Fodinicola acaciae: one gene and its partner. The protein of the gene in region 2 interacts with the protein of the main gene of each other region in a pairwise test. Links are inferred from orthologs where the notes say so. Each region holds a gene or a part of one and is shown on either strand. Other genes may lie near its edges. The genes, in order: ctaD and GNX95_RS26740.

Region 1 (6,813 bases), on a different replicon or contig from region 2:
ACGCCGTCGGTGCTGGAGACGATCAGCTCCAGGCTGGTGACCGGATATTTGGACAGCCTGGTGATCCGGTCGATGTTGCCGCCGAGCTCGGCGATCCTCGCCGCCGCCTCCGCCAACGCGGTCGCGGTGAGCGGCCGGCCCAGCAGAATGACGTGTTGTTTCCTGGTTTTCCTGGCTTTCGCCGGCTTGGTCGCGCCGATCACCACCTCGGCGGTCAGACCGAGCCGCGCGCAGGTCTTGTTGAGCTGGCTGGCGAGCGCTCCGGCGTCGCCGTGCACCGCGAGGCTGACGCCGAGCGTGAGCTTGCCTCTGATGGTCACCTGCTCGACGTCACGCACCTCGACGCGTACGGCGGAGTCACTCTCGTACGCCGTCAACGCCTCGAACAGCGCCGCCGACACTCCCGGCCGGTCCGTGCCGGTGACCGTACACACCACCCGGATCGGTTCAGCCACCCCACCAGCCTAACTGGCCCGCCGAACGGCGCCACGCACTGCCAAGGCGGTCTTGATCAGTGCGCACATGCGCTGAGGTTGCTGGTAGACGTCGATGTCGGTGAAGACGAAGACTTCCCAGCCGAGCGCACGCAGCCTGTTGTGGCGGTGACGATCGGCACGCCGGCTGACAGCGTCGTCGTGGGCGGCTCCGTCGTACTCGGCCGCCACCTGCTCCTCCGGCCAGCCGCAATCCAGCCGCATCTCGCCGTACTCGTCCCGCACGATCACCTGGGTCTGAGGAGGCGGCAGTCCGCCATCATGGAACCGGAGCCTCGCGCGGCTCTCCATCGGTGACTCGGCTCCGGGGTCAGCGAGTCGAAGCAGCTCACGTGCCTGCCTGACACCACGCAGGCCATCGGCACGCTCGAGGACCGCCGAGATCTGTGCCGGCAAGGTTGGCCATTTTCGCATCGCCGCGTCAAGAACCGCGATCGCATCCAGCCGATCGGACAGTCGCGCCAGATCGGCCGCCGTACGCGCCGGCGCCGTGACATGAACGGCACCGCACTGCGCGACATCGTCGTCCTGCAGATGCATGCGATGCGCGCGTACGCCTTCGTAGTGGTCCGGCCTGCCGCTGCGCGGAATGACGTGTACCGTCTCGTCAACGATGACGCCGACTCCAAGGATCTCTGCTGCGGTGGCGAAACAGCCGATCAACCGGCCGGGCTCGTTGCGGTCGAGTGCGCGCAGTTTCACCGCGATGTCGACGCTCGTCTGCGCCGGAGCGTACACACCCTGAACGACCCTGGTGAGTGCACCGAGGGTGATTAGTCGCTGGATCTCTCTGCTGGACATCACACGGGTGAGGTCAGCTGAGCTGATCAGCCCGTCGTCCGCGGTGAGGCCGCGAATCTGTCGATACGGAATAGTCATGTCGCCAGCATGCGCGTTTGGCGTGCGGTAGCCGCAGAGTTATCCACAGATTCAACATCATCCACATACTTTCCATCTCAAAAATCGGCGCGCCGACCTCGGCACGTCCCCTGCATCGCCAGGCCTCCGCTCGTCCGGGCCTCGCCAGGCCTCTGCACGTCCCGCGCACCGCCAGCGCTGGCAGTCCGCCAGCATGCCGGCAGCGCCGACCGCTCGCCAGCGCCGCCAAAACCCCGCCACTCGCCGAGCGACACAGAAAACCCGCTACTCGACGCTCAACGCCATCCGAAACCCGCCACTCGGCGAACGCCGCCAAGAACCCGGCACTCGCCGAGTGACACATAAAGAACGCCAGCCGACACCCAACGCCACCAAAACCCCGCCAGTCAACGAAAGCCGAGCAAAAGACGGCGGTCGCCGAGCGCCACACAAACCCCGCCACTCGCTGAGCGCCACAGGAAACTCGCCGCTCGACGCTCAACGTCACCAGAAGTCCGGCACTCGACAAACGACGCAACAAGCCCGGCACTCGGCGAACGCCGCCAAGAACCCGGCACTCGGCGACCGACACACAAAGAACGCCGACCGACACACAAAAAAACGCCAGCCGACACCCAACGCCACCAAAACCGCGCCAGCCAATGAAAGCCGGACAAAACACGGCACTCGGCGAAGGGCGACTGGACCGCAGCGAGGCCTCGCGAGTGCCGGGGAATGTGCGGCGCTACGTGCTGAAAGCCGGAGAAGACGCGAAACTCGCCGGGACCTGACAGGGCCGCCGGCGAGTCAGCGCGTGCGTACGGAAGGGCTACTTGGAGCTGCTTACTTCCTTCTGGGACGCGCGGGCGACTGGCTTGGCGCCTGGTGCGTAGTCGGGGAACTTCAGGTCGAAGGCCGGCCGCTCGGAACGGATCCGCGGCAGCTCAAGGAAGTTGTGCCGAGGAGGCGGGCACGAGGTGGCCCACTCCAGCGAGCCGCCGTAGCCCCACGGGTCGTCCACGGTGACCACGCGGCCGAGCTTGTACGACTTCCAGACGTTCCAGGCGAACGGCAGCGTCGACGCGCCGAGGATGAAGGCGCCGATGGTGGACACGGTGTTCAGGGTGGCGAAGCCGTCGGTCGCGAGATAGTCGGCGTAGCGGCGCGGCATGCCTTCGGCGCCGAGCCAGTGCTGCACCAGGAACGTGGTGTTGAAGCCGATGAAGGTCAGCCAGAAGTGCACCTTGCCGAGCCGCTCGTCCATCATCCGGCCGGTCATCTTGGGGAACCAGTAGTAGACGCCGGCGTACACGGCGAACACGATGGTGCCGAAGAGCACGTAGTGGAAGTGCGCGACCACGAAGTACGAGTCGGAGACGTGGAAGTCGATCGGCGGCGAGGCCAGCAGTACGCCGGACAGGCCACCGAACAGGAACGTCACCAGGAAGCCGATCGCGAACAGCATCGGTGTCTGGAAGGTGATCGACCCGCGCCACATCGTGCCGATCCAGTTGAAGAACTTGATGCCGGTCGGTACGGCGATCAGGAACGACAGGAAGCTGAAGAACGGCAGCAGCACGGCGCCGGTGGCGAACATGTGGTGGGCCCACACGGTCAGCGACAGCGCGCCGATCGCCAGCGTGGCGCCGACCAGCGGCTTGTAGCCGAACACCGGCTTACGGCTGAAGGTCGGGATGACCTCGGTGATGATGCCGAAGAACGGCAACGCCACGATATAGACCTCGGGATGGCCGAAGAACCAGAACAGATGCTGCCAGAGCAGCGCACCTCCGTTGTCCGCGTCGAAGACCCGCGCACCGAGGTGCCGGTCGGCGGTCAGCGCGGCGAGCATGGCGGCCAGCACCGGGAAGACCATCAGCGCGAGCAGCGCGGTGATCAGGATGTTCCAGGTGAAGATCGGCATCCGGAACATCGTCATGCCAGGAGCGCGCAGCGTCATGATCGTGGTGACCATGTTGACCGAGCCGAGGATGGTCCCCAGACCGGAGATCATCAGGCCGACGATCCACATGTCGGCGCCGGCGCCCGGCGAGTTGACCGCGGAGTTGAGCGGCGCGTACGCGAACCAGCCGAAGTCGGCGGCGCCGCCCGGCGTGATGAAGCCGAGCACCACGATCGTGCCGCCGAAGGCGAACAGCCAGAACGAGAACGCGTTCAGCCGCGGGAACGCCACGTCCGGCGACCCGATCTGCAGCGGCACGATGTAGTTGGCGAACGCGAACACCATCGGCGTCGCGAACAGCAACAGCATGATCGTGCCGTGCATGGTGAACAGCTGGTTGTACTGCTCGTTGGTGAGGAACTGCAGCCCCGGCCGAGCCAGCTCCGCGCGCATCAGCAGGGCCAGCAGGCCGCCGATCGCGAAGAAGAGGAACGACGTGACCATGTAGAGGATGCCGATGGTCTTCGCGTCCGTCGTCCGGATCAGGCTCAGCATCGCGCTGCCCTTGACCGACTCCCGGACCGGCCAGGGCCGAGTGACGATGGGTGTCGGGGCAACCCGCTTGTCGGCCGTGCTCACCAAACCCCTCCAGCGTGTTCGCGAGCATGCGAGGAGCACTTGCCCCTCCGCGAGGAGAATAGTCCTCGACAGTCTGTAGAGCACGTGCAGGGGTCGGGTCCTCACCCAGCCACTACGGCCGTACGCGGCCGGCGTTGGATGGCGAGCACGATTATCGCCGCGAGGATGCTGAGCATGCCGGCGACGTACCAGACCAGGTCGTAGTTGCCGAGCGCGTCGCGTACGTATCCGGCCGTCACCGACGCGATGCCGGCGCCGACCTGGTGCGAGGCGAGGACCCAGGCGAAGACGACCGGCCCGTCGGTGCCGAAGAAACGGCGGCACAACGCGACCGTCGGCGGCACAGTGGCGACCCAGTCCAGGCCGTAGAACACGATGAAAACGACCATGTCCGGCCGTATCGTCGCGGCGAACAGCGCCGGCAGTACGAGCAGCGACAGGCCGCGGCCGGTGTAGTAGACGATCAGCAGCAGGCGCGAGTCGAAGCGGTCGGTGAGCCAGCCGGACAGGACCGTACCGACGATGTCGAAGATGCCGATCACCGCGAGCAGGCTGGCCGACGTGGTCTCCCCCATTCCGTGGTCGTGCGCGGCCGGGATGAAGTGGATCTGGACGAGTCCGTTGGTGGTCGCGCCGCAGATCGCGAAGCTGGCCGCGAGCAGCCAGAACACCGGCTTCTTCGCGGCCATGCCGAGTGCCGTGACCGCGCGGAGCGCGCCGCCGCCGGCCGGCTTGGCCTCGATCGGCTCGGTCGCGCCGTACGGCAGCACGCCGATGTCCTCCGGACGGTCGCGGAGCCGCCACCAGACGAGCGGCACGGCGATGAGCGCGATCGCGGTGACGGCGAGCGCCGCCGCGCGCCAGCCGCTGTTGACAGCGAGCGTGGACAGCAGTGGCAGGAAGACGAGCTGGCCGGTCGCGCCGGCGGCGGTGAGCAGGCCGATCACCAGGCCGCGGCGCGCGACGAACCAGCGGTCGGTGACCAGTGCGGCGAAGCCGAGCGCCATCGAGCCGGTGCCGAGGCCGACCAGGATCCCCCAGCACAGGACGAGCTGCCAGGTGGCGGTCATGAACACCGTCGCGCCGCTGCCGATCGCCACGGTCAGCAGGGCCATCGCGACGACGCGCCGTGGTCCGAAGCGCTCCATCAGCGCGGTCGCGAACGGCGAGGTCACACCGTAGAGGACGAGGTTGACCGAGACGGCTGCCGAGATCGCGCCGGTGGACCAGCCAAACTCCTGCTGGAGCGGCGTCACCATCACGCCAGGCGTGGAGCGGAAGCCGGCCGCGCCGATGACCGCCAGGAAGGCGACACCGGCGACGAGCCAGGCAGGATGGATCAGCGTACGGCGGCGCGTACGCGTTGATGTGGTCGTCACGTCCTCATGATCCGGAGCCGCCGGCCGTCGCTCCAGTGGCCGGCAGGCCACTTGTCGCAATGATCCGGCCAGCATTGTCGCGGCCGCCCGGAGAATCGCGGCCAGCCGGAGCGGCAGGGTCCCAGAGTGTCCAGATGTAGCCTTGTTGACCTCCTGAATCGATCCGGTAGGTCAAGGAGGTGGCATTCGGGCGCCGCGACGGCTGACCGAATGTCACCTCGCGACGCATTTGCCCTGGTCAGGATGCACCCGACGCGGCGGGGTCAGGGGATGAGGATGGTTGGTCGGGGCGTCTCGGTGCCGACGGCGAAGTGGTCGTGCCATTTCTCGCCGGTGCCGAGGAACTGCGTACGGTCGGACAACGCCACATACACGTCCGCCGTGTCGCCGCGCGTGAACGTGACCACGTCGCTGACGCCGTCGCCGTTGAAGTCGCCTGTGCCGACCTGTTCGTCGTTCGCGCCAAACCAGTCGTGCCACTTCGCGCGACCGGCGAAGCTGGTGCCATTGGACGCTGATACGAACACGTCGGCCGTCGTGCCGCGGGTGAAGGTCACCACGTCGTCGCGGCCGTCACCGTTGGCGTCGGCGACGGTGGCGACCTCGCCGGCGAGTACGGTGCCGCTGCTCCACAGCCAGCCGTCCTGCACGAAGGACGTGCCGTCGGACAGCGCGGTGTAGACCTGACCGCTGGCGTTGCGCGTGAAGGTGACGATGTCCGCCTTGCCGTCACCGTTCACGTCGCCGACCGCTGGAAATTCGTTGTCCACGGCGAAATGGTCGTGCCATTTCCACCCGTCCTGGACGAATTTCGTGCCGTCGGAAAGCGAAACGTAAACGTCCGCCGCCGTGCCGCGAGTGAAGGTGATGACGTCGTCCTTGCCGTCGCCGTCGACGTCACCGACCGCCGGGATTTCCGTGCCAACACAGAAATGATCGTGCCACTTCTTCGGCGCCGCGAAACCGGTGCCGGTCGAGAGCGAGACGTAGACGTCGGCCGCGTCTCCTCTGGTGAACGTGATGACGTCGGCTTTTCCGTCGCCATCGACATCCCCGGTCAGCGAAATGCCGGCCGGGATCGAGGTGGACCACAGCCAGCCGTCCTGCGCGAACTTTTTGTTGGCAGGGTCGGAGAAAGAGACGTACGCCGCGCCACCGGCGGTGAAGGTGACGATGTCGTCCTTGCCGTCACCGTTGAAGTCGCTGTGTGTCGCGACCTTCGTGGTCCCGGTGACCGCGCTGGACATCGCGGAAGCGTTGCCGGCGGCGTCCACCGCGACGACCTGGAAGCGCCACTGCTCGCCTGGCGGCACCGGACCATAGGTGAAAGACGCCAGCCGCGAGGTGCCGAGCAGTGCGGGTGTGGCACCGGATTTCGCGCCATAGATGCGATACAGGGCCGCTCCAACATTGTCCGCCGGCGGTGCCCAGGTCAGCTGTACGGCGTGCGCACGCGGTGGGCTGGCGACCACCGCCGGCGCGGCCGGCGCCTGCGTGTCCATCCGCGGACCGACCAGGGAATCGACGGCATAACGCGCCG
Region 2 (6,808 bases):
CGTCAACACGGCGACCTCGCTCGGTGGCACCTCGCGCGAGACGATGCTCTGCAGGCGTACGACCGTCGAGGCGGCGATCAGCACCGGATCGACGGTGGCCTCCGGCCGCGAGCCGTGGCCGCCACGACCGCGGATCCGGATCTCGGCCGAGTCGGAGCTGGCCATCAACGGCCCCTCTCCGTGACCGACGAAGCCGGCCGGCAGCGGCGCGACGTGCTGGCCGAGCACGACCGACGGCTTCGGAAAGCGCTCGAACAGCCCGTCGTCGATCATCGCGGTCGCGCCGGCGGCCAGCTCCTCAGCCGGTTGGAAGACGACGTTGAGCGTGCCCTTCCACGACATGTCGGCCAACAGCGTCGCGGCGCCGATCAGGCAGGTGGTGTGCATGTCGTGGCCGCACGCGTGCATCAGCGGACCGGTGGCGGCGTACGGCAGGCCGGTCTTCTCCGCGACCGGCAGCGCGTCCATGTCGGCGCGCAACATGACGACCGGCCCGTCACCGCGCCGGAGCACACCGAGCACACCGGTGCCGCCAACCCTGGTGGTCACCTCGTAGCCGAGCGGCCGGAGCGCGTCCTCGACCACCGAGGCCGTCCGGTCCTCGTGTCCGGACAGCTCGGGGTGGCGGTGCAGGTCGCGGTAGACGTCCGCCAGCTCCTCGGCCAGTCCGGCCGGCCAGGTCATCGATTCTCCCGCCACATCAGCAGTCTGCCCCATCCGTACGCGCGCGCGGCGGTCATGAAACGGCGGGTCGCCAAAACTGTCGGCCACCGCTGGAAGAATTGAGGACGGGGGTCCCCAGGGGGCCCCGGGGGCGCGAGGTCCCCTGAGTCAAGTCTTCCAGGTGGGTCCGACAGTTTCGCCGACCAGCGCGGTGGCGGCTTGACCTTGTCGCAGTGACAAGGTTTCTACTGGCGGCATGACGCTCCTGCGGATCGGCGAGGTCGCGAGAATCGCCGGCATCTCGCCGCGGGCGGTCCGGCATTACCACCGGATCGGCCTGTTGCCGGAGCCGGCGCGGCGGCCGAACGGCTATCGCGGCTATGACATCGCCGCCGTCGTACGCCTGCTGCGCATCCGCCGTCTGATGGACCTCGGCCTGAGCCTGGAAGAGGTCGGCGCGGCGCTCGCCGATGACGACGGTCGCGAGCTGCGCGAGATCATCGCCGACATCGCCGCCGAGCTGGCCGAGCGGGAGGCGCGGATCCGCCGCCAGCGCGAGCGCCTGCTGGAGCTGGCCAGCCGCGGCGGCGACCTGACCGTCGACGCCGGCCTTGCCGAGGTTTTCGCTTTCTGGGACGAGAAAGCCGGCGACCATCCGGCGTACGCACGTGAGCGCCGCGTGGCCGAGCTGATGGCCGCGACCGGCTCGGGCGACGCCGTCGACAGGGCCATGCGCGGCGTCATGGACGACACGCGACTGGTCGAGCGCGGCCTCGCGATCTCCCGGCGCTTCGAGGAACTGGCCGACGACGCCAGCCAGCAGGCGATAGACGACGTGGCCGTCGAGCTGATCGCCTACGCGCGGGAGGTGACGGCACACTTACCGGCCGGCGACGACCAGGCGACCGACGTCGAGGTGTTCCTGAAGGCGGTCGGCTCGGACCTGAACGCCGCGCAGCGACAGGTCTTCCAGCGGCTGACCGGCGAGATCCGGAGATGGGCACAGCGATGACCGCCAACGTCCTCCTGCTGCAGCCAAAGATCGTGGTCGCGCTGGTCCGCTGGATCCTCCGCAGGCCTGACGTTGCGGGCGGCGTCCCGTTCGGCTGTCCGCGGGACACGTTCTTTCTGTGGGCGATCGTGGCCGGTACGGCGGTCGAGTTGGGGGTCGTCGAGTTCCTGCTGGTCATGCTGCGCGTGCCAGTGGGATGGACGGTCGCGGCGGCCGCCCTGCACGCGTACGCGGTGTTCTGGCTGCTCGGGATGATGGCCGGCTTCGCGGTGCGGCCACACCTGCTCACCGCCGAGCACGTCATCGTCCGCGACGGCCTGTTCACCGAGCTGACCTTTCCGTACGAGTCGGTCGCCGGCGCGGTCGCGGCGGTGAAGCGCGCCGACGGGTTCGGTGGCCGCACCGGCCTGAAGGTCCGCGACGGCGTGGCGACCCTGGCGTACGACGACGCGACGGTCCGGATCGACTTCCGGCCGGACGCGGTCATCTTCCGCGACGGCGTACGCGTGGCGACGCCGTACAAGAGCCTGTGGATCAGCGTCGGCGACGCGCCCGGGTTCGTTGAGTGGTTTTAAGCTCTCCGCATGACGGCAGGGCTTGTGACGCGGATGCGGGAGTTTGGCACGACCATCTTCGCCGAGATGTCGGCGCTGGCGGTGCGGACCGGAGCGATCAACCTCGGTCAGGGTTTCCCGGACACCGACGGACCGGCGGAGGTGATCGAGGCGGCCGTCGAGGCCCTGCGGACCGGACAGAACCAGTATCCGCCCGGCCCCGGCATCCCGGCGTTGCGCGCGGCGATCGCCGACCACCAGCGGCGCTGGTATGGCCTGGACTACGACAGGGACTCCGAGATCCTGGTCACCGCCGGCGCCACGGAGGCGATCACCGCGGCGATCCTGGCGCTGTGCGAGCCAGGCGACGAGGTGCTCTGCCTGGAGCCCTACTACGACTCGTACGCAGCCTGCATCGCGCTCGCGCAGGCGGTCCGCAAGCCGGTGCTGCTGCACGCGCCGACCGAGGAGGGCGGCCGGTTTTCCTTTGATCCGGACGAAATGCGTGCCGCGATCACGCCGCGGACGAAGGTGCTGCTGCTGAACTCGCCACACAATCCGACCGGATTCGTGGCCACCCGGGCGGAGTTGGCGGCCATCGCGGAGATCTGCGTCGAACACGACTTGGTGGCGATCACCGACGAGGTCTACGAGCACCTGGTTTTCACCGACGCGGCGGCCTATCGCGACGATCCCGCGGTCGCCGGTGTCCAAAGTGGACATATCCCGCTGGCGACCTTCCCCGGCATGCGGGAGCGTACCGTCCAGATCTCCTCGGTCGGCAAGACGTTTTCCTTCACCGGCTGGAAAGTCGGCTGGGTCTGCGCGCGGCCGGAGCTGGTTTCCGCGGTCACCAAGGTGAAACAGTTCATGACGTACGTGAACGCCGCGCCGCTGCAACCGGCGGTCGCGGTCGCGCTCAACCTCGGCGCCGGCTACTACCCCGAGTTCACCGCCGGCATGCAGACGCGGCGCGACCTGCTGCGCGCGGGCCTGGCCGACGCCGGCCTGACCGTCTTTCGCACCGAGGGGACGTATTTCGTCACCTGTGACGTGTCCAGCCTCGGCGTGACCGACGGCCTGGAGTTCTGCCGGTCGATGCCGGAGCAGTGCGGCGTGGTGGCGATCCCCAGCCAGGTCTTCTACGACCACGGCGACGAGGCGAAACGGCTCGTACGCTTCGCGTTCTGCAAGCGACCGGAGGTGTTGACCGAAGCTGCGCGCCGGCTCGGCAAACTCGGCCACCGCTAGCCAGATATCCTGAGAGTCATTATATTGAGGTCATGGCATCGCGTGACATGACCGAGCCGGCGTTCTTCGTGCTCACCGCGCTCATACCCGGCCCACGACACGGCTATGGCATCGTCGGAGAGGTCCTGGACCTGTCCGGCGGCCGGGTGAAGCTGAAGATCGGCAGCCTCTACGGAGTGCTCGACCGGCTGGTCACCGAAGGTCTGGTCGAGCTGGACCGCGAGGAACCGGAGAACGGCCGGCTGCGCCGCTACTACCGGATCACCAGCACCGGCCGGCACACGCTGGCCGCCGAGGCCGAGCGACAGGCCGCCAACGCGCAGCTCGCGAACGCGCGGCTGGCGCTCGGTGGTGCCTCGTGAACACTCTGGAATGGCGTTATTGGCGCGTCCTGCGGTTGCTGCCGGCCGCGTACCGGCAGCGGTGGCAGGACGACATGGTCGACGCCTTCCTGGAAAGCACCCGGACCGGCGATCCGGAGGCCGACGACTACCAGCGCGACTATGGCCGGCCGAGCCTTTCGGAGACCGGCAGCGTGGTCGCGTTGGCCGTGCGGCTGCGGCTCACCGGTTCGGCCGGCAGCTTCGGCTGGGGTGCGGCCGTACGCCTCGCGGTGCTGGTCATCCTTGCCGTACAAGCCGCTTATGGGCTGGTCACGCTGTCGAACGCGGTGTGGATGACCGGGTGGATTCACTGGCTGCCGACGCCGCCGATGACGGCACCGTCGCTGCTGCCAGCGATCTTCCACGCCGGCTGGTTGGTGGCGTTCCTGTCGTTGCTTCTCGGCTATCGCCGTACGGCCGTGTGGCTGATCGCCGGCGCTCCGGTCTTGAGCGCGATCAGCCAGCTGGCATTCGGCCACGTCGTGGCCGTCGGCACGATCTTCGATCTGATGCCGGCAGCCATCCTGGCGGTGGCCGTCGGATGCGCCTTCCAGGACGGCGTGCCGGCGCCGCGTCCCCTGCCATGGCTGCTCGCGCTCGCCGGTGGCGTCATCGTCGCTGTCGTCCCGTCGGTGACCGGCGGGTTCTGGGTGACGGGCGACAACGTGCTCGCCGGCCTGCTCATCGCCGGGTTGGTCGTCGCGCTCTGCCGTCCGTCGATCCCGGTGTCCCGGCAGCTGGCAATGGTCGTGCTCGCCGTCGCCCTGGTTGGTGCCCGGCTGCCGGCGCTGACCCTCATCGGCTATCAGGTGGTGTCCGAGTCCAGCCTGGCGCTCATGCCAGCCGTGTCCATCTACCTCGCGCAGAGCGTCGCGGTCGCCGCACTTGGCCTCGCCTGCGCGTACCGACTCCGCGGAGTGCTCTCAGCGGAGCCGCTTGGCCACTGACCTGATCTGTGCGCGTGGCGGCGAACCGCCTGCCAGGTCAGACGTGAGGTTGTGTTGCCGGCGGCTCATTGAGTGTGGGGAAATCCCGGTAGAACCGGGCCTCGATTGCGGGATTTTCCCGCACTCGACGCGCAAGTGACGCGACGGCGCGGAAAAGTCGGCCCTCCATGTGAGGCTGATTTCCGGGGGCCCATTTCTCGCGCCCGCGCGTGGGGGACCCCCCGAATTCCATTCTTCCAGCCGGTGCCGACAGTTTCGGCGAGCGCGACGCCTTGCATAGCACGGAAAACGCACCGAAAACAGTTGTCCACAGCCCGATTTTCTGTCCACAGATTCGCGATCCGACCGGTTCCCGGCCGCCGCCGGCCGGCAGGCTGGACGCATGCGCCACCTCCCGCCTCCGCGCTCCGGCCGCGCCGCCTTGGCGGCCCTGCTGTCGCTGGTGCTCGCCCTCGCCGGCTGGCCGGCCAGTGCGGCCGCCGCCGGCACACCGACGCTGATGTGGCCGCTGGACGGCACACCGCAGGTGACCCGCGGCTTCGACCCGCCGGACAGTCCGTACGGCGCCGGTCACCGCGGCGTCGACCTCGCCAGCACGCCGGGCGCGGTGGTGCGCGCCGCCGCTCCGGGACGCGTCGTGTACGCCGGCGACCTCGCCGGCCGGCCGCTGGTGTCGATCGAGCACACCGGCGGCCTGCGCACCACGTACGAGCCGGTCCAGCCGGCCGTCCACGCCGGCGACCAGGTCGGCTACGGCACCGTCGTCGGCCACCTCGTCGCCGGTCACCTCGGCTGCACGCGCGCGGCGTGCCTGCACTGGGGTGCCAGGCTCGGCGGGCAATACGTCGACCCGCTCTCACTGATGGAGGGACTCGGCGTGCCGGTCCGGCTGCTGCCGCTCAACGGCCACGGCCGGCGCGACATCGCACCGGCACGCGGCCTCGCGGTGGTGGCGGCCGCGCGACGCTGGCTCGGCACGCCGTACGTGTTCGCCGGCGGCGACGAGCACGGCCCCACCGGCGGCACCGAGCCGGGGATCGGCTTCGACTGCAGCGGCCTCACGCTCTACGCCTGGGCTCAGGTCGGCGTACGGCTGCCGCACACCGCCAGCGGCCAGCACCGGCTCGGCCGGCCGGTGCCGCCTGGCGCCGAGCGACCCGGTGACCTGGTGTTCTTCCACACCACCGGCGACCCACCCGACTACTACCACCACGTCGGCATCGCCATCGGCGGCGGCCTGATGATCGACGCGCCGCACTCCGGCGCCACCGTACGCATCGAGCCGGTCTGGCCAGCCGAATACGCCGGCGCGCGCCGATACTGACGAGGCCGCCCTGTCGGTTATCAAAAGAAAAGAGTCTCGGTGCATCGCGACGACAAGCGCTCGAACATATGCATCCGTGCACCGACAATCGCGCCATGGCGCAGGTGCGTCTTGCGGATGCTGCGTGACCCTCGGCTGGTCTGGCCGCAGGTCCCCCGCCGACGTGCCCTCTTCGATGTCATCGCTGCGCCCTTCGGTCGACATCGAGGCGCTCAAGGGCGAAGCGGGCGAGGATTTCGCCGCAGGCTGAGCAGATTCCCGGTGGGCACATCTGCTGGCCGGCGAAGGACACCCCTGGGTATTTCTCAGCCGCCTCGATGAGGTTTTCGGCCAGCTGACCGCGGCGCTGTAGCCGTGCCCCGCGTGAGGCGATCCGCCTCGGCGAGAAGGAGGTTGCCAAAGGGCTGGAAGCCGACTCTGACGCCGTTCAGCCCGCCGATCACGCGATGGATCGTTCCCCACTCCCAGATCGCGGTGGCGTCGACGCCAGTACGAGCGGCCAGACGTTCCGTCCTGACCCGCAAGTCGTCGCCGGAGTCGGGGGTGCAACGGACGATGGTCCCGAGGTCACATGCCGGTTCCGCCCTGAGGCCGTCGGGATCTATCAGCTTGAAGGTGGCGCCTTCTGCTTGGAGTGCGTTCGCTTCATGGACGTCGCCGTGCACCAGCACGGA

Evidence for each region.
Region 1: the proteins of GNX95_RS26740 (region 2) and ctaD interact in binary tests that used the Escherichia coli proteins (3 or more experiments, as listed by UniProt). The link is inferred for Fodinicola acaciae from one-to-one orthologs.

Annotation. Positions count from the first base shown.
Region 1 is NZ_WOTN01000002.1:1,466,307-1,473,119, reverse strand. The notes cover bases 1,497-4,378. They hold ctaD (aa3-type cytochrome oxidase subunit I), read right to left. Parts: upstream 3,811-4,378; coding sequence 2,182-3,810; downstream 1,497-2,181. Other genes in these bases: GNX95_RS22135 (MFS transporter), read right to left, coding at 3,996-4,378. Outside these bases: phosphoserine phosphatase SerB, read right to left, coding at 1-455; GNX95_RS22145 (DUF559 domain-containing protein), read right to left, coding at 465-1,373; more of GNX95_RS22135, read right to left, coding at 4,379-5,348; GNX95_RS22130 (DUF2961 domain-containing protein), read right to left, coding at 5,537-6,813. UniProt on the Escherichia coli protein: Cytochrome bo(3) ubiquinol oxidase is the terminal enzyme in the aerobic respiratory chain of E.coli that predominates when cells are grown at high aeration.
Region 2 is NZ_WOTN01000003.1:86,868-93,675, forward strand. What follows is about bases 1,493-4,369. They hold GNX95_RS26740 (pyridoxal phosphate-dependent aminotransferase), read left to right. Parts: upstream 1,493-2,259; coding sequence 2,260-3,480; downstream 3,481-4,369. Other genes in these bases: GNX95_RS42685 (helix-turn-helix domain-containing protein), read left to right, coding at 1,493-1,675; GNX95_RS26735 (hypothetical protein), read left to right, coding at 1,672-2,250; GNX95_RS26745 (PadR family transcriptional regulator), read left to right, coding at 3,513-3,842; GNX95_RS26750 (hypothetical protein), read left to right, coding at 3,839-4,369. In the rest of the region: GNX95_RS26725 (amidohydrolase), read right to left, coding at 1-684; more of GNX95_RS42685, read left to right, coding at 920-1,492; more of GNX95_RS26750, read left to right, coding at 4,370-4,810; GNX95_RS44085 (NlpC/P60 family protein), read left to right, coding at 5,193-6,134; GNX95_RS26760 (aminoglycoside phosphotransferase family protein), read right to left, coding at 6,440-6,808. UniProt on the Escherichia coli protein: Shows aminotransferase activity with methionine and histidine as substrates, and to a lesser extent also with phenylalanine.